2 linked regions of the Pseudovibrio sp. Tun.PSC04-5.I4 genome follow. The protein of the gene in region 1 interacts with the protein of each later gene in a pairwise test. Links are inferred from orthologs where the notes say so. Each region holds a gene or a part of one and is shown in the gene's direction. Other genes may lie near its edges.

Evidence for each region.
Region 2: the proteins of BLS62_RS19775 (region 1) and BLS62_RS12375 interact in binary tests that used the Escherichia coli proteins (3 or more experiments, as listed by UniProt). The link is inferred for Pseudovibrio sp. Tun.PSC04-5.I4 from one-to-one orthologs.

What each region holds. Positions count from the first base shown.
Region 1 is NZ_FNLB01000006.1:3,122,060-3,130,080, reverse strand. Bases 3,044-5,745 are described here. They hold BLS62_RS19775 (P-II family nitrogen regulator), read left to right. Parts: upstream 3,044-4,076; coding sequence 4,077-4,415; downstream 4,416-5,745. Other genes in these bases: BLS62_RS19770 (ammonium transporter), read left to right, coding at 4,438-5,745; BLS62_RS19780 (DUF924 family protein), read left to right, coding at 3,163-3,726; BLS62_RS32265 (sulfurtransferase TusA family protein), read right to left, coding at 3,044-3,058. Outside these bases: BLS62_RS19810 (ATP-binding response regulator), read left to right, coding at 1-105; BLS62_RS19805 (2-hydroxychromene-2-carboxylate isomerase), read right to left, coding at 102-704; BLS62_RS19800 (phosphatase PAP2 family protein), read left to right, coding at 893-1,783; BLS62_RS19795 (low molecular weight protein-tyrosine-phosphatase), read right to left, coding at 1,850-2,335; BLS62_RS19790 (4a-hydroxytetrahydrobiopterin dehydratase), read left to right, coding at 2,504-2,797; more of BLS62_RS32265, read right to left, coding at 2,831-3,043; more of BLS62_RS19770, read left to right, coding at 5,746-5,754; BLS62_RS19765 (ATP-grasp fold amidoligase family protein), read left to right, coding at 5,901-6,851; BLS62_RS19760 (YybH family protein), read left to right, coding at 7,008-7,373; BLS62_RS19755 (ABC transporter permease subunit), read right to left, coding at 7,535-8,021. UniProt on the Escherichia coli protein: Involved in the regulation of nitrogen metabolism. Regulates the activity of its targets by protein-protein interaction in response to the nitrogen status of the cell.
Region 2 is NZ_FNLB01000006.1:1,576,842-1,583,483, reverse strand. The notes cover bases 2,449-5,299. They hold BLS62_RS12375 (two-component system sensor histidine kinase NtrB), read left to right. Parts: upstream 2,449-3,229; coding sequence 3,230-4,369; downstream 4,370-5,299. Other genes in these bases: ntrC (nitrogen regulation protein NR(I)), read left to right, coding at 4,374-5,299; dusB (tRNA dihydrouridine synthase DusB), read left to right, coding at 2,449-3,221. In the rest of the region: BLS62_RS12395 (hypothetical protein), read right to left, coding at 1-149; BLS62_RS12390 (CinA family protein), read right to left, coding at 255-755; BLS62_RS12385 (bifunctional 2-C-methyl-D-erythritol 4-phosphate cytidylyltransferase/2-C-methyl-D-erythritol 2,4-cyclodiphosphate synthase), read right to left, coding at 785-1,999; more of dusB, read left to right, coding at 2,229-2,448; more of ntrC, read left to right, coding at 5,300-5,813; BLS62_RS12365 (DJ-1/PfpI family protein), read left to right, coding at 6,034-6,624.

The sequences.
Region 1 (8,021 bases):
GAACAACGCCCGCAGTTACTGCAGGATGGCTTCACCCAGATTTTGGAGAAACCCGTCAATCCGCCAGCGCTGTATAGCATCTTGGAAAGCGCTTTGAGACCCTAGCCAATCCGCAAAAACGAAGCGTCCAGCGCTTCATCAAGGCGATCATTGCCCCAATACAACTCACCTTTTTCGGTGATCATACTCGGCGCTCCAAACACACCCATAGCTTCAGCTTCTGCAACAGCGGCCCGCAAGCCAATCTTCACTTCCGTCGATTCAGTTTGGCGCATAATGTGGTCCACATCCAGATCCAGCTCTCGAAGCAGCGCAATCATAAGCTCCTGCTTGGAGATATCCTCATCCAACGCAAAAGCCATGTGAAACACTGCACGCGAGAAGGCCCCGATCCACGGCTCTTTACGTCCCGCGAACGCAATGCGCGAAGCAAGAAGGCTGTTCTGCGGAAAGATACTTGGCTTTTCCCAAGGCAACCCGAGGTTTGCAGCGGATCGCGCAACGTCTCGCCACATGTAGGCCCCTTTTTTGCGGTTCTCTACAAAGGGAGAGCTCTCCAACCCCTGACGCTTAAAAATTGGCCCGAGCAAAAACGGACGCCAATCAACATCAACGCCCCTGTCTTTCGCCAGCTGCTCAATGCGGGCGGCGGTCAGATAGGAATATGGACTGGCAAATTCATAGTAAAACGCAAGCCGGGGCATTTTATCTCTTTCTGATCCAATCAGCCGCAAAAAAACCGGGCATTTCAAAACTCAATAACTCACAGCTTGCATAAGCCTATGCAAATCACCAATTTAATTATCGGTACATACTGCTGGGTACTAATAGGAACTCAATACACCACATTGGCGCAACCGGTAAAACCGAGTATACCGCCAAAAGCGAACGCATGAGAACGCGGCAGACTCCAGCAGCCCTCACAAAGAATTCAGGAATTACCGTGGTCCAAACCCGCTCGAAATCATCATTCATCAAAACAATTTCAGAGTTCTGCGCCAATCGCCCGTTTTCTGCAACGCTGATATTTATCCTCACCGTTACATTCGTGTTCCTGACAGTTCCAGCGTTAGACATCTGGATCACGCGCCTGTTCTACGCGGGGGATCATGTCTTTCCAGCCGCACGCAGTCCGTTATGGAATAAAGTCCGATATCTGGGCGTTCATCTCATTCAATGGGCCGCGGGTCTGGCTCTGTTCGTGATGCTGTTCAAGCTGGCATTCCCAAAACTCAAAGCCCTCATGGATCTGCGCGCACCTATCTTTATGCTCTCAACGCTGATCATCGGGCCGGGTATCGTCACCAACGCGATCCTAAAAAACAACTGGGGTCGCCCTCGCCCGCGCAGCACGGAGATATTCGGTGGGGACCTGCCATTTGTCGGCGTCTGGGAACCAACAAACTATTGCGATACCAACTGCTCATTTGTTTCTGGAGAAGGGTCTGCCGCATTCTGGCTGTTTACACTGGTGTTTATCGTACCAAAAAACTGGCGCATTCCAGTCGCCTCAGTCATTGCCGTGCTCTGTACTATTTTTTCAACCAACCGTGTCGCTTTTGGGGGGCACTTCACCTCAGATACCCTGCTCTCCTGGGGCATCACCATGCTCGTTATCCTAAGCGTGCATTGGTACCTGTACAAACGCACGCCAGTTTGGGCACAGCCAGATAATTTGGATACATCCTTCACCAAGGCTGGAATCTGGCTGCATTCAAAAATTGGCAGCACCGCATGTCTGGCTGCAAAAAGCACCAAGAGCTTCCTGCGTAAATTCCACTAGTGACACAAACAAAAAAGCTCCGCACATCATTGCGGAGCTTCCCATTATAAGCAGATATGGAGACACCTAGATCTCGGTAGGCTCCATTTCCTCACGAATTTCCTGAAGCAGATTATAAGTTCCATCGCGAACCAAATCATAAACCTCATCAAATCCTTCATTCCCACCGTAATACGGATCAGGCACATCCTTCTGCACATCCTCAAGCAACAAACGCACTGTTGCCGTGTGCAGATAAGGCGCTTTGGCCTGAATACTAGAAAAATTCGTCGCATCCATCGCGATGATGTAATGGAACTTCTCAAAATCATCCTCACCCAGCTGCCGCGCTTCCTGATGAGAAATGTCGATACCGTGCTTCTTCGCTGTCTGAATACTGCGAATATCCGGGTTTTTGCCGCGATGCCAGTTTGCGGTGCCAGCTGAGTCCACATAGATCTGCTCTTCTAGACCAGCCTGCTTCACCTGATGACGAAATGCGCCTTCCGCCAAAGGCGACCGACAGATATTGCCAAGACAAACAAACAGAACGCGACGCTGCAACAAAACCACTGCTTTCTCCCCAATTGTTCGATCATTACCTACCCCAAGCAAAATAATTGCTCCAGATTTTCTTCCAGTTCCACTCAAATTTCCATGGGTTTTATGAGCTAAGGAAATACAATAGGAAAAACCTAGAAGATCTGACACCTCTCCCGCAATTAAACGAAGGGTGACCCCATGCCAGAACCACTCGGCCCAACTGCAAAAGATCAATACCTTGTAGAATTACCGCATTGGACCTTGTCCGAAGATGGCAAGACGCTCCAACGCACCTTCACATTCAGATCTTTTGCGAGAGCATTCGGTTTCATGACCAGTGCGGCCATACAGGCAGATAAGTTGGATCACCATCCTACCTGGACCAACACCTACAACAAGGTGGAGGTGTTACTAACCACCCACGATGTAGGCGATGTGACAGAGATGGATTTTAAGCTAGCGCGGAAGTTCGACAGGCTCTACGAGACATAAATCCCGCCAGCTGCACAAATCAGGTAAATCAGCTCAGCATTCAATCTTGAACTGACGCACGTCACCCACCATCTTAACGTCGATCAACACATGCCCGTCTTCTTGGCACATATGTGGAATATCGATCGCAGACATAGGATCAGTCGCCTCTACGAGCAACTGGTCTCCCTTTTCCATGCGTTTCAGATGCTTGCGCGTCTTCATCACTGGTAAAGGGCAATTGAGACCTCTCAGGTCAAGAAAAATAGTGTCTTCGGCCAAGTGTTTCACCCAAAGCAGAATATGTGGCAGAGTGTTTTGATGCTGAGCTACCGAATTTTGACACAACAGTAAAGCTATTATTGGGGGATAGGACATTGGCGCTTATGGAACTGGACAAAACAGTCAACACAAACAGAGCTCTGGAAATTCTGGAATTTTGGTGGAATGCTGGCGGCGCCAAATGGTTCAACGGCGGCGCAGAGTTCGACAACGAAATCCGCGAAAAGTTTGAAGATGACGTTGAAGCTGCGGGCCGGGGCCAGTACGATAAATGGACGGCAACCCCACACGGTGCGCTGGCATTGTTGTTGCTGCTGGACCAGTTCCCACGCAACATCTTTCGCGGCTCAGCCAAGGCTTTTGCATTTGGTGACAAGGCCGTCGAAGTGGCACAGGAAGCGCTCAACAACAAATTCTATGCTGCCTACCCAGGCGGTTATCGCTCGTTCTTCTTCCTGCCCTTTGAGCATTCAGAGGAAATGGATATGCAGGACCTCAGCGTTGACCTTTTCAAAAAACATTGTGATCAGGACACCTACCATTACGCCTTGATCCACATGGATGTGATCCGCCGCTTTGGCCGCTTCCCTCATCGCAACAAGACATTGAGCCGCGAGACAACTCAGGCAGAACAAGACTTCCTCGACGCAGGCGGCTTCAGCGCCTAAAAATTAGCCATACATTATTTTGAACACATTTTAGGCAGCTCTCATTACAGGAGCTGCCTATTTTATTATCAGCCCATAACCTTCGAAAATTAGCCAACTTCACTAAGTTTTTGAAATTCTAGATTCAATCAACCAACAGAAATCATTATACTATTTCAACTTTGACTTGATTAAAAATTACGTAAAAATCAGTAGTCCCGAAAACTGGCACGCTCCTTGAATATGAGGGGTAAGCGTGCCGGCCGGGCATTCTACAAGACAACCTGAAAATCAGGGCGCTTTCCCGGTCCCAAAGAGGCTTCAGACCCTCTTTACGGCGCAGTCGATGACAAAGGGGAACGGAATCTGACATGAAAATTGTAATTGCAATTATTAAGCCCTTTAAGCTGGACGAAGTGCGCGACGCACTCACCAGCGTTGGCATTCAAGGCCTCACAGTTACAGAGGTCAAAGGCTACGGACGCCAAAAGGGTCACACAGAAATTTATCGTGGCACAGAATACGCCGTCACCTTCCTCCCCAAACTAAAGGTGGAAGTCGCAGTGACTTCCGACATGGCGGACAAAGTCGTCGAGATCATCAGCTCCGCTGCAAAGACCGGCCAGATCGGTGACGGCAAAATCTTCGTTTACTCCATTGAACAGGTCGTCCGCATTCGCACCGGCGAATCTGACGCAGACGCAATTTAATTATCTTATGGGGATAGAGAACATGAAACGCTCCACCACCCTTGTTGGCGCAACCGCACTTCTGGCGCTGTCAGCACTCCCGGCTATGGCAGAAGAAAAGTACGCACTTGCAGCAGACACCGCCTACATCTTCAACACCCTGCTCTTCCTCATCGGCGGCTTTATGGTCATGTGGATGGCAGCCGGCTTCACCATGCTGGAAGCAGGCCTCGTCCGCACCAAAAACGTTTCCATGCAATGTCTGAAAAACATCTCGTTGTATTCCATCTCAGGCCTGATGTTCTGGGTTGCGGGCTACAACCTCATGTACACAGGTGTTGATGGTGGCTTCATAGGCTCATTGGGCACTTACTCATTTGATCAGGTGGGCGGAGATTCCCTGAATACCGGCTACTCAACAGCCTCAGACTGGTTCTTTCAGATGGTATTTGCTGCAACAACAGCCTCCATCGTTTCCGGCACAATGGCAGAGCGCGTTAGATTGTGGCCCTTCCTCCTCTTCACAGTGGCCCTCACTGGTCTGATTTATCCAACCATCGGCTCCTGGGAATGGGGCGCAGGCTGGTTGGACCAACTGGGCTTCTCTGACTTTGCAGGCTCAACAATTGTTCACTCTGTAGGGGGCTGGGCTGCTCTTTCCGGCGCGAATATCCTTGGCGCACGGAAAGGCAAATATGGTCGTAATGGTCAGGTCAACGTTATGCCGGGCTCGTCCATGCCATTGGCGGCACTGGGCACTTACATCTTGTGGCTCGGCTGGTTCGGCTTCAACGGCGCATCGCAGCTCGCAATGGGTACGATCAGCGATATCACAGACGTCTCCCGCATTTTCGCCAATACAAATATGTCAGCAGTCGCAGGTGTTTTAACCGCAATCGTCCTCACTCAGCTGCTCTACAAAAAAGTTGATTTGACCATGGCCCTCAACGGCGCACTGGCCGGTCTGGTCTCCATCACGGCTGAGCCACTGGCCCCGACTGTGCCACAAGCCTTGCTCATTGGTTCTGTTGGCGGCGCAATTGTCGTGTTTGCCGTGCCACTCATCGACAAAATGAAAATCGATGATGTTGTTGGTGCAATCCCGGTTCACCTCCTCGCAGGCATCTGGGGAACTTTCATGGTTCCATTCACCAACTCAGATGCATCCTACAGCATCCAGCTCCTCGGCATTGTTTCCATCGGCGCCTTCGTCTTTGTAGCCTCAAGCGCAATTTGGCTGCTTATGAAAATGACGATTGGCATTCGCGCCAGCGAAGAACAAGAAGCCCTCGGCCTTGATAAAGCAGAAGTAGGTGTCGAAGCATATCCAGAATTCGGAGCTGGTTCGCAGCGTCTCTAGTTTTTAGATCAACAAAAAACACTCATAAGACACGAAGGCCCGGCATTCCTTGCTGGGCCTTTTTGCACTTCACCGCGATTTTTCAGAATGCCAAATTCCCACAACACGCTCTAAAAAATGGAGAACAGGTTTGTGAGGATTTATCGATGCTTTCATATTTCGAACAAAAAATTAGAAGTAGGAAAAACAAATTTCTTAGTTCAATCTGGCCAACGCCTTTTCTGTTTCAAAAAAAGCCCCTAAAGAAATCCGGCATAACGCCAAATATTTTGCAGCCTCAGGATTACCGGGATTTAGTTCTCAAAACCATGGCTTTCCCGGATAATGAAGCCCGCGCGATTGTCTGCGATAAACTGGCACTCCGAGGATATGTAGAAGAAAAATTGGGCGACGGATATTTGCCAGATCTCATTGATGTTTGTGAGCATTTTGAGGAGCTTAAACTCCACGAGTATCCAGTGCCGTTTGTGCTGAAACCAAATCACGCAAGCGGTTGCCTGCATCTTGTTTTCTCGGCAGAAGACCTTGCCGAAATTGATGAGGAGACAGAGTGCTGGATGGAATATCGGCATAATGAAGCAGTAGAGTGGGTCTATCGTAATATCGAGCCAAGATACTTTGTTGAAGAAATGCTTTGCGACAACAACAATCACCCTCTTCCAGATTACAAGATCACATGCTTCTTCGGCGAACCAGTTATGATCTGGAAAGATACTGATCGCTTTGGAACTCACTACCAGGATATATTTACACCGGAGTGGGAACCGATCAAAGCGCAACTGCTTTATCCCGGTAGCCCAGACATAAAACCTGACAAACCTAAAACCCTTGATCGAATGCTAGAGATTGCTCGCATACTTTCCAAAGGTTTCAGTTTTATTCGGGTCGATCTGTATTCAGATAATGAGAAAATATACGTGGGAGAACTCACCAGCTTCACTGAGGCAGGTAACTTTGTTTATAGCCCCAGAGATTTCGACCAGCATCTTTACCAGCTCTATCTGGAACATCGTGACAGATGGATCAGTAAACAACGGAAACACTATAAAATCAAAGCAATGCAAAAGCTTAAGAAAGCTGATACCCCGTCTTACTAGTCGGTTCAAATGCGCCCACCACATTTGAAAGACGGACTTCACCATTCATAGGTGGTAGTTTCAGGAATGCAAAACACGTCCATATCAAATCAAGACTCGCTCTTCATTCTGCATCCAAACAAAGGGGCGCAAGCGCCCAGGGTCTGGAGCTGGACAATGAAGACTGACGTCGGAGCAGCAGTAAAAGAAGCAAGCCAGAAGTGGCAGTCCGCATTTAATGCGGGTGATGCTGAGGGTTGCGCAAACTGCTATGAGGCCAACGCTATTATGGAGGCTAAGCCATTTGGAACCTACCAAGGCCGCGCTGAAATTCTGGAATTCTGGAAGATGCTCATTCGGGAAGGCTTTGCAGAGATTGAGTACATCAATCCCAAAATCGTTGCGGCAGGTGAAACCTCAGCCGTTTTGTCTTCCGAATGGAAAATGAACAAAGCCAGCGGAACAATCACGAAGGAGCTTTGGGTCATGCAACCCGACGGCACAGCTCTTCTTCGGGAAGATTACTTCAGCGCCGCATCCTAACCTATCTTGGCAATGCACTCTGGCTCAAACCTATAAAAGCAGAAGGCCCGGCAAGCTGCCGGACTTCATCATAGATATAGCCCTATTCAACTCATGACAGCAAACTCGATATAGAATGAGTTAAGGACCCTTCTGCTTCAAAAGGCAGGCTCCCAGAAGGTTCAATGACGACCATCTGTCAGGCCTTTCACAAACGCTTTTTGACAAAAGATCACGAGTAAAATTGGCGGCAACATCGCCAATACTGCAAGCGCTAAGCCTTGCGGACCAGTTCGCCCGATCAAACTAAGCCCCTGCACCAGCGTCATTCGAGATTCCTCACTCGATACCATAATCGGCCATAGATACTGGTTCCATCCTTGCACAAACATAAGCAGCCCAAGCGCGGCAATCATAGGAGCTGAAGAAGGCACCAGAACATCCTTCAGGAACTTGATCGGACCAGCTCCATCAATTCGCGCCGCCTCGGACAATTCGACTGGAATTCCCAAAAAAAACTGGCGGAAGAAGAACGTTCCAACAGCAGAGGCCAACAAGGGCAGCATCAAACCCGGATAGGTGTTCACCAAACCCAGCTTGCTGATCACCGCATAGGTCGGCAAAAACCGGGATTCTAAAGGCAGCAGCAGGCTGCACAAGATCACCCAA
Region 2 (6,642 bases), 1.5 Mb from region 1 along the record:
TCTTTATATCCGACACGAGGCACGCGCTGTACCTCATGGGATCCTATAAATTCGTCATCTACACCTCGGGAAATCAGAAAAACATCCGATGCCGCAAATGCCGAAGTGCTGATGCTCATACTCAAAAGGAAGCTTGCTAGAAATCTCATCGGTATTCCTATGGAAAGTTGAGTTAAATTCTAACGAAGTTCCCATTGAAAGTCTTAAGGTGTTATCCGCGCGCTATGCAATTTAACCGGGAAGGTTAATTTTTATTAATTGTTTTCTATAAAATTCTCCAGAATTTCGAGAGCTTGTACCAGAGCCTGATACCGAATGCCGTCGCGTCCTGTGTTCTCAAAGAGGCACTGGATATGACCTGTTTCCTTGTCGTCTGCAGAAAACCCGAAGTGGACAAGTCCTACGGGTTTGTCCTTGGTTCCGCCATCCGGCCCAGCAATGCCGGTGATGGAAATGGCAACATCCGCGTTGGAACAGAAATGAGCGCCGCTTGCCATGGCTTTGGCAACTTCGCTGCTTACAGCGCCGTAGCTCATAAGCAGATCGATAGGGACGCCTATCATCTCATGCTTGGCCTCATTGGAATAGGTGACAAAGCCACGATCAAACACGGCTGAGGAACCTGGAACTTCTGTCAAAAGGCCAGCGAGCAAGCCGCCCGTGCAGCTTTCTGCCGTCGCGATTTTGATTTCCCGCTCTGCAAACAGAGAGATAAGAATACGTGCTCTTTCCTTAAGGCTGAGGATGTCGGTCATGTTTTCTCTCCTTTGTCTGTGTGCGAGGTTCAATCACCAAATGGGAGGCGAATGGTGGCACATGCTTGTGCAGCGATACCTTCACTGCGACCGGTGAAACCGAGCTTTTCAGAGGTAGTGGCTTTTACGGCCACTCTGCTCAGCGGTAAGTCGCAGATTTCAGCGATTTGCTTGCGCATGTCGTCTCTGTGTGGGCCGATCTTGGGCGCTTCGCAAATCACCGTTAAGTCCAAGTGTGCGACCATACCACCGCGTTTGTGAACTCGGTCTATTGCGTATTTTAAAAATTGGTCAGAGGCTGCGCCTTTCCACTTCATATCAGAGGGTGGGAAATGGGAGCCGATGTCGCCATCTGCCAATGCGCCGAAGATGGCATCTGTGAGCGCGTGCAGAGCAACATCTGCATCTGAATGGCCTTTAAGCTTTTGAGTGTGCGCAATGGAAATGCCGCCAAGGATGACTGCGTTACCGTCTTCAAACGCGTGAACGTCAAAGCCTGTTCCAACCCGAATGTCGCCAAGGTCTGCGAGCGTTTTCATGGCGATTTGTTCCTGTGCGTTTTTCATATCATCTAATGTGGTGAGTTTGATGTTCTGTGGGTCACCTGTGGTGAGGGTGACTGCCTTGCCTTGCCATTCTATGAGGGCCGTATCATCGGTGAAGTTGTCGATGTTCTGATCAATCGCGGCTTTGTGAGTTTCCAGGATAAGCGCATAGGGAAAGCCTTGCGGGGTTTGAGCGGACCACAGGTTTGTGCGGTCTACGGTTTCCAAAACCTTATGATTGGCGCCTGCGCGCTTGAGTGTATCGGCCACCTGAACTGCTGGCAGGACGGCCTGCGCACCGGCTTTGAGCGCGGCGATGGCCTCTTCAATCACGGAAGGGCTGACGAAGGGCCGGGCGGCATCATGGATGAGGACGTAGTCCGGTTGGTGCTGTTGCAGTGCTTTGAGGCCACTGGCAACGGACGCCTGACGTGTTGCGCCGCCTGTGACAGGAGCTAGTACTTTTGAGCTTGTGAGGGATCTGGTTGCTGCGGCGTAGGTGTCGCCATCATCTGCATGGATGACCGGGAGGACCAGATCAATATCTGAGGGCGTCAAAATTGCCTCCAGTGTTCTCAGCAGCACTGTTTTTCCGCCAAGGTCGCGATATTGCTTTGGGCTGCTATCTGTTTGCGTTGACATGCGGGAGCCGCGGCCCGCTGCAACGATGATGCATGCAATTTTGGGTTTTGACTGCAAAACTGTACCGCCTGGTTTGCGCAGTCCGTCTTTAAGGTAAGTGCCTCAATGCCCTGCGTCTATACTTCACTCTTAGAGATGGTTTTGCGCGATTTGGCGGAGAAGCTCAACACCCCAATGGCATCCTTGGAATATTCCCTTGCCTAAAATTTTAGTTTGGTTAGAATATGTGCAACTTCACACGATGCTTATCAATTGTGCAATTGTTGGTCTTTAAGAAATATGCGTTATGCTTACGATAGGTAATATCCCCCTTAAAAACAAAGTCATCCTCGCTCCAATGTCCGGAATTTCGGATCTTCCGTTCCGTCGTGTTGCCTTGCAATACGGTGTTGGACTGGTGGTGAGCGAAATGGTTGCCAGTGAATCTCTGTGTTCCAGCCACCCTGAAGCGCTGATGCGTGCGGACGGTGAGGGGATTGATACTCACATCGTTCAGCTGGCGGGCAGAGAGACACGCTGGATGAGCAAAGGCGCTTCCATGGCGGAACAGGCCGGTGCGGATGTTATTGACATCAACATGGGGTGCCCTGCCAAAAAAGTGACCTCTGGCTATTCCGGATCTGCTTTGATGAAGAACCTGGACCATGCGATGACACTGGTTGAAGTGGCGCTGGACGCCGTTTCTGTTCCCGTCACCTTGAAAATGCGTCTTGGGTGGGATGAGAGTTCCATCAACGCACCGGAACTTGCCAAGCGCGCCGTTGATGCGGGGGTCAAGATGATCACCGTGCATGGGCGCACGCGTTCTCAGTTTTACAAGGGCAAAGCCGATTGGCGTGCCATCCGGCAAGTGCGTGATGTGATTGATGTGCCATTGGTTGCCAACGGGGATTGTTGCACCTTTGAGGATGCAGATGAGATGCTGGCCCAATCCGGTGCTGATCTGGTGATGGTTGGGCGCGGATCTTACGGGCGGCCATGGATGCCGGGGCATATTGCGCATTACCTTGAGACGGGTGAAAAACGGCCTGATCCGCATGGCGAGGAGCTGGCAGATCTGGTTGTTGGGCACTACGACGCCATGGTGGAGCATTATGGCTTTGAGATTGGTGTGAGATCCTTCCGCAAGCACATAGGCTGGTATCTGGAGGCCAATGGATCGCTGGCGGATGCGCCGCAAGGGTTCATGAGAGGTTTGATGACCAGTCTGGATAAGGACCATGTGAGGGGTGCCTTGCATGACTGGTTTATAAAAATACCAATGAGGAGTGCTGCTTAATGTTGGAGATGGGAGGAGACACTCTGACGAAAGCCGGTAACGCTCTGGCTGACGGTGTGCAGGGGCAATCGGTTTTGGACTCGCTGCCGCATCCTGTCATTGTTGTTGGTGATGACGATAAGATTATTGGGGCGAACAGCGCGGCGGAAGGTTTTCTTCATGCCAGCCTTTCTGTTCTGAAGCGCCGTGAAGTGTCATGGTTCGTCCCGTTTGGAAGCCCGCTGCTTTCGCTTATTGCGCAGGTGCGTGAGCGCGGCGGTCCGGTCAACGAATACAAGGTGGATATTGGCTCTCCGCGCATCGGGCAGGAGAAGCTGGTTGATATTCATGCCTCTCCCCTAAATGAGGCTCCAGGCGGTGTTGTATTGCTGTTTCAGGAGCGCAATATGGCGGAAAAACTGGACAAACAGCTGACCAGCCGCGGCGCGGCGCGTACCGTCACTGGCCTTGCTGCCATGCTGGCGCACGAGATTAAAAATCCGCTCTCCGGTATTCGCGGTGCAGCACAGCTGCTTGAGCAATCAGCCAGTGAAGAGGATCGCCAGCTCACCCGCCTTATTACAGATGAGACGGACCGGATTGTGAGGTTGGTTGATCGCATGGAAGTGTTTTCCGATGAGCGGCCAATCGATCGCGCCCCAGTGAATATCCATGTGGTTCTGGATCATGTGAAACGGGGGGCGATGAACGGCTTTGCCTCCGGTATCCGGATTGTTGAAGATTATGACCCCTCTTTGCCACCTGTTTTTGCCAACCGGGATCAGTTGGTGCAGGTGTTCATCAATCTCATCAAAAACGCTTGTGAGGCTTTGACTGGCGTACATGAACCGGAAATCGTTGTGTCTACAGCGTTCCGGCCCGGCGTTCGCCTCTCTGTGCCCGGCGCTCAGAAGCGGGTAAGTCTGCCGCTTGAGTTTTGTGTGCGCGATAACGGGCATGGTGTGCCGGAAGATTTACGACAACACCTTTTTGATCCCTTCATCACGACAAAAACGAACGGAACAGGTCTTGGACTGGCACTGGTTGCCAAAATCGTGGGAGACCATGGCGGCGTGGTGGAATGTGAGAGCGGCAATCGCGGCACCACGTTCCGCATATTAATGCCTGCCTTTACGGGGCCTGATATTAATTTTGGAATTGAGGACTAAGTGTATGCCGAGTGGAACTATTTTAGTTGCTGACGACGATTCTGCGATCCGTACCGTTCTCAATCAAGCTTTGTCTCGTGCTGGCTACACCGTACGCCTCACTTCTAACGCCACCACGCTGTGGCGCTGGGTGAGTAATGGGGAAGGGGATCTGGTGATCTCTGACGTTGTGATGCCCGATGAGAACGCATTTGATGTGTTGCCGCGCATTCGCAAGCTGCGCCCGGAATTGCCCGTCATCATCATGAGTGCGCAAAACACGTTCATGACGGCGATAAAAGCCTCTGAGCAAGGTGCCTATGAATATCTGCCCAAGCCGTTTGACCTGAAAGAGCTGATCAGCATTGTTGGCCGTGCACTGGCTGAACCTAAGGGGCGTAAGTTTGATATGGCCAGTGAGGGGAATGATAATATTCCGCTGATTGGTCGCTCTCCGGCGATGCAAGACATCTACCGCATACTTGCCCGTTTGATGCAGACGGATCTGACCGTCATGATCAACGGTGAGAGCGGGACGGGTAAAGAGCTGGTCGCCCGTGCGCTGCATGATTACGGGAAGCGTCGCAACGGCCCGTTTGTTGCTGTGAACATGGCTGCTATTCCCAAAGACTTGATTGAATCTGAGCTGTTCGGGCATGAGAAAGGCTCGTTCACCGGTGCTCAGGCGCGGTCATCTGGTCGGTTCGAGCAGGCGGATGGCGGGACGTTGCTGCTGGATGAAATTGGCGATATGCCGATGGAAGCGCAAACACGGTTGCTGCGCGTGCTTCAGCAGGGAGAGTACACCAGCGTTGGCGGGCGTACGCCGATCCAGACGGATGTGCGTATTGTAGCGGCAACGAACAAAGACCTGCGCCAGCTCATCAATCAGGGGCTGTTCCGTGAGGATTTGTATTTCCGTTTGAACGTGGTGCCGATCCGCCTCCCACCTTTGCGGGAACGGACCGAGGATATTCCAGATCTGGTGCGTCACTTCTTCTCCATCGCGGAGAGTGAGGGGCTGCCGTCCAAGCAAATGGAAGTGGCTGCGCTGGATAAGCTGCGCCGTTATCGCTGGCCGGGCAACGTGCGTGAACTGGAAAACCTCGTACGTAGGCTGGCAGCGCTTTACCCACAGGATGATATTACGGCAAGCCTTATTGATCTTGAGTTGTCTCAGCCTTCGCTTGTCGTTAGTGAAGATGATGTTCCAGCGGCTCATGACCTGAGTGGTTCTGTGGAGCGGTTCCTTGGTGATTACTTTGGTGAGTTCGGGGAGGAGTTGCCACCTCCGGGGCTCTATCACCGTATCTTGCGTGAGGTGGAATACCCGCTGATCAGTGCGGTTCTGGCCGCGACCAGAGGCAATCAGATCAAAGCTGCTGAACTGCTTGGAGTGAACCGAAACACACTGCGCAAGAAAATCCGCGATCTGGATGTGCAGGTGATCCGCAGCTCCAGATAATGGTTTCTCTGGATTGTTGAGTATTGAAATGGCGCCTTAGATGGCGCCATTTTGCGTTTCAGGGTTGAAAGCTACAAATATCAGGTGCAATTTCATCTTATAAATAATCATAAAATATTCCATAATCATCATGGTTAGGAGTTTTCTAATTGTTCCTATTACGCAAGGTGCCTTACACTCACATCTTGCGTTTCGCTTTGCTTTTGAGGGAGTGCCTAACATGCGCAGAATTGGGGCCTTAATCTTTCCTGGGTTTGAGTTGCTTGATCTCTTTGGCCCTATGGAAATGTTTGGGGTGCTTGGAACCAAGTTTGAGCTGAACCTTGTGGCTGAGACAGTTGGATTAGTCTCCAGTCACCAAGGCCTGTTGGTCCATGCGGATAAATCGACGCTAGATACTGCGCGTTATGATGTGCTGTTTGTTCCGGGAGGGGCAGGCACTCGCCGGGAAGTCAAGAATAGCCGTCTGCTGGGTTGGATCGCAGAAGCTTCAGCCAATGCTGAGTATACGCTCAGTGTTTGTACTGGCAGTGCGCTTTTAGCTAAAGCTGGTGTCCTTGATGGTCGCCGGGCCACTACAAATAAAGCGGCTTTTTCATGGGTAGAGAGCATGGGGCCGAATGTTCATTGGCAACGAAAGGCGCGCTGGGTGGAAGATGGCGCTTTCATTACCTCCTCCGGTGTTTCAGCGGGCATGGATATGGCTCTTGGAGCAATCTCGATCATGCATGGGGTTGATACCGCGGAGGGAGTGGCGACCTACTGCGAGTATTGCTGGCAAAAAGACCGTACTGAGGATCCATTCGCCTAGGGTTTGGTCTTGCTATAA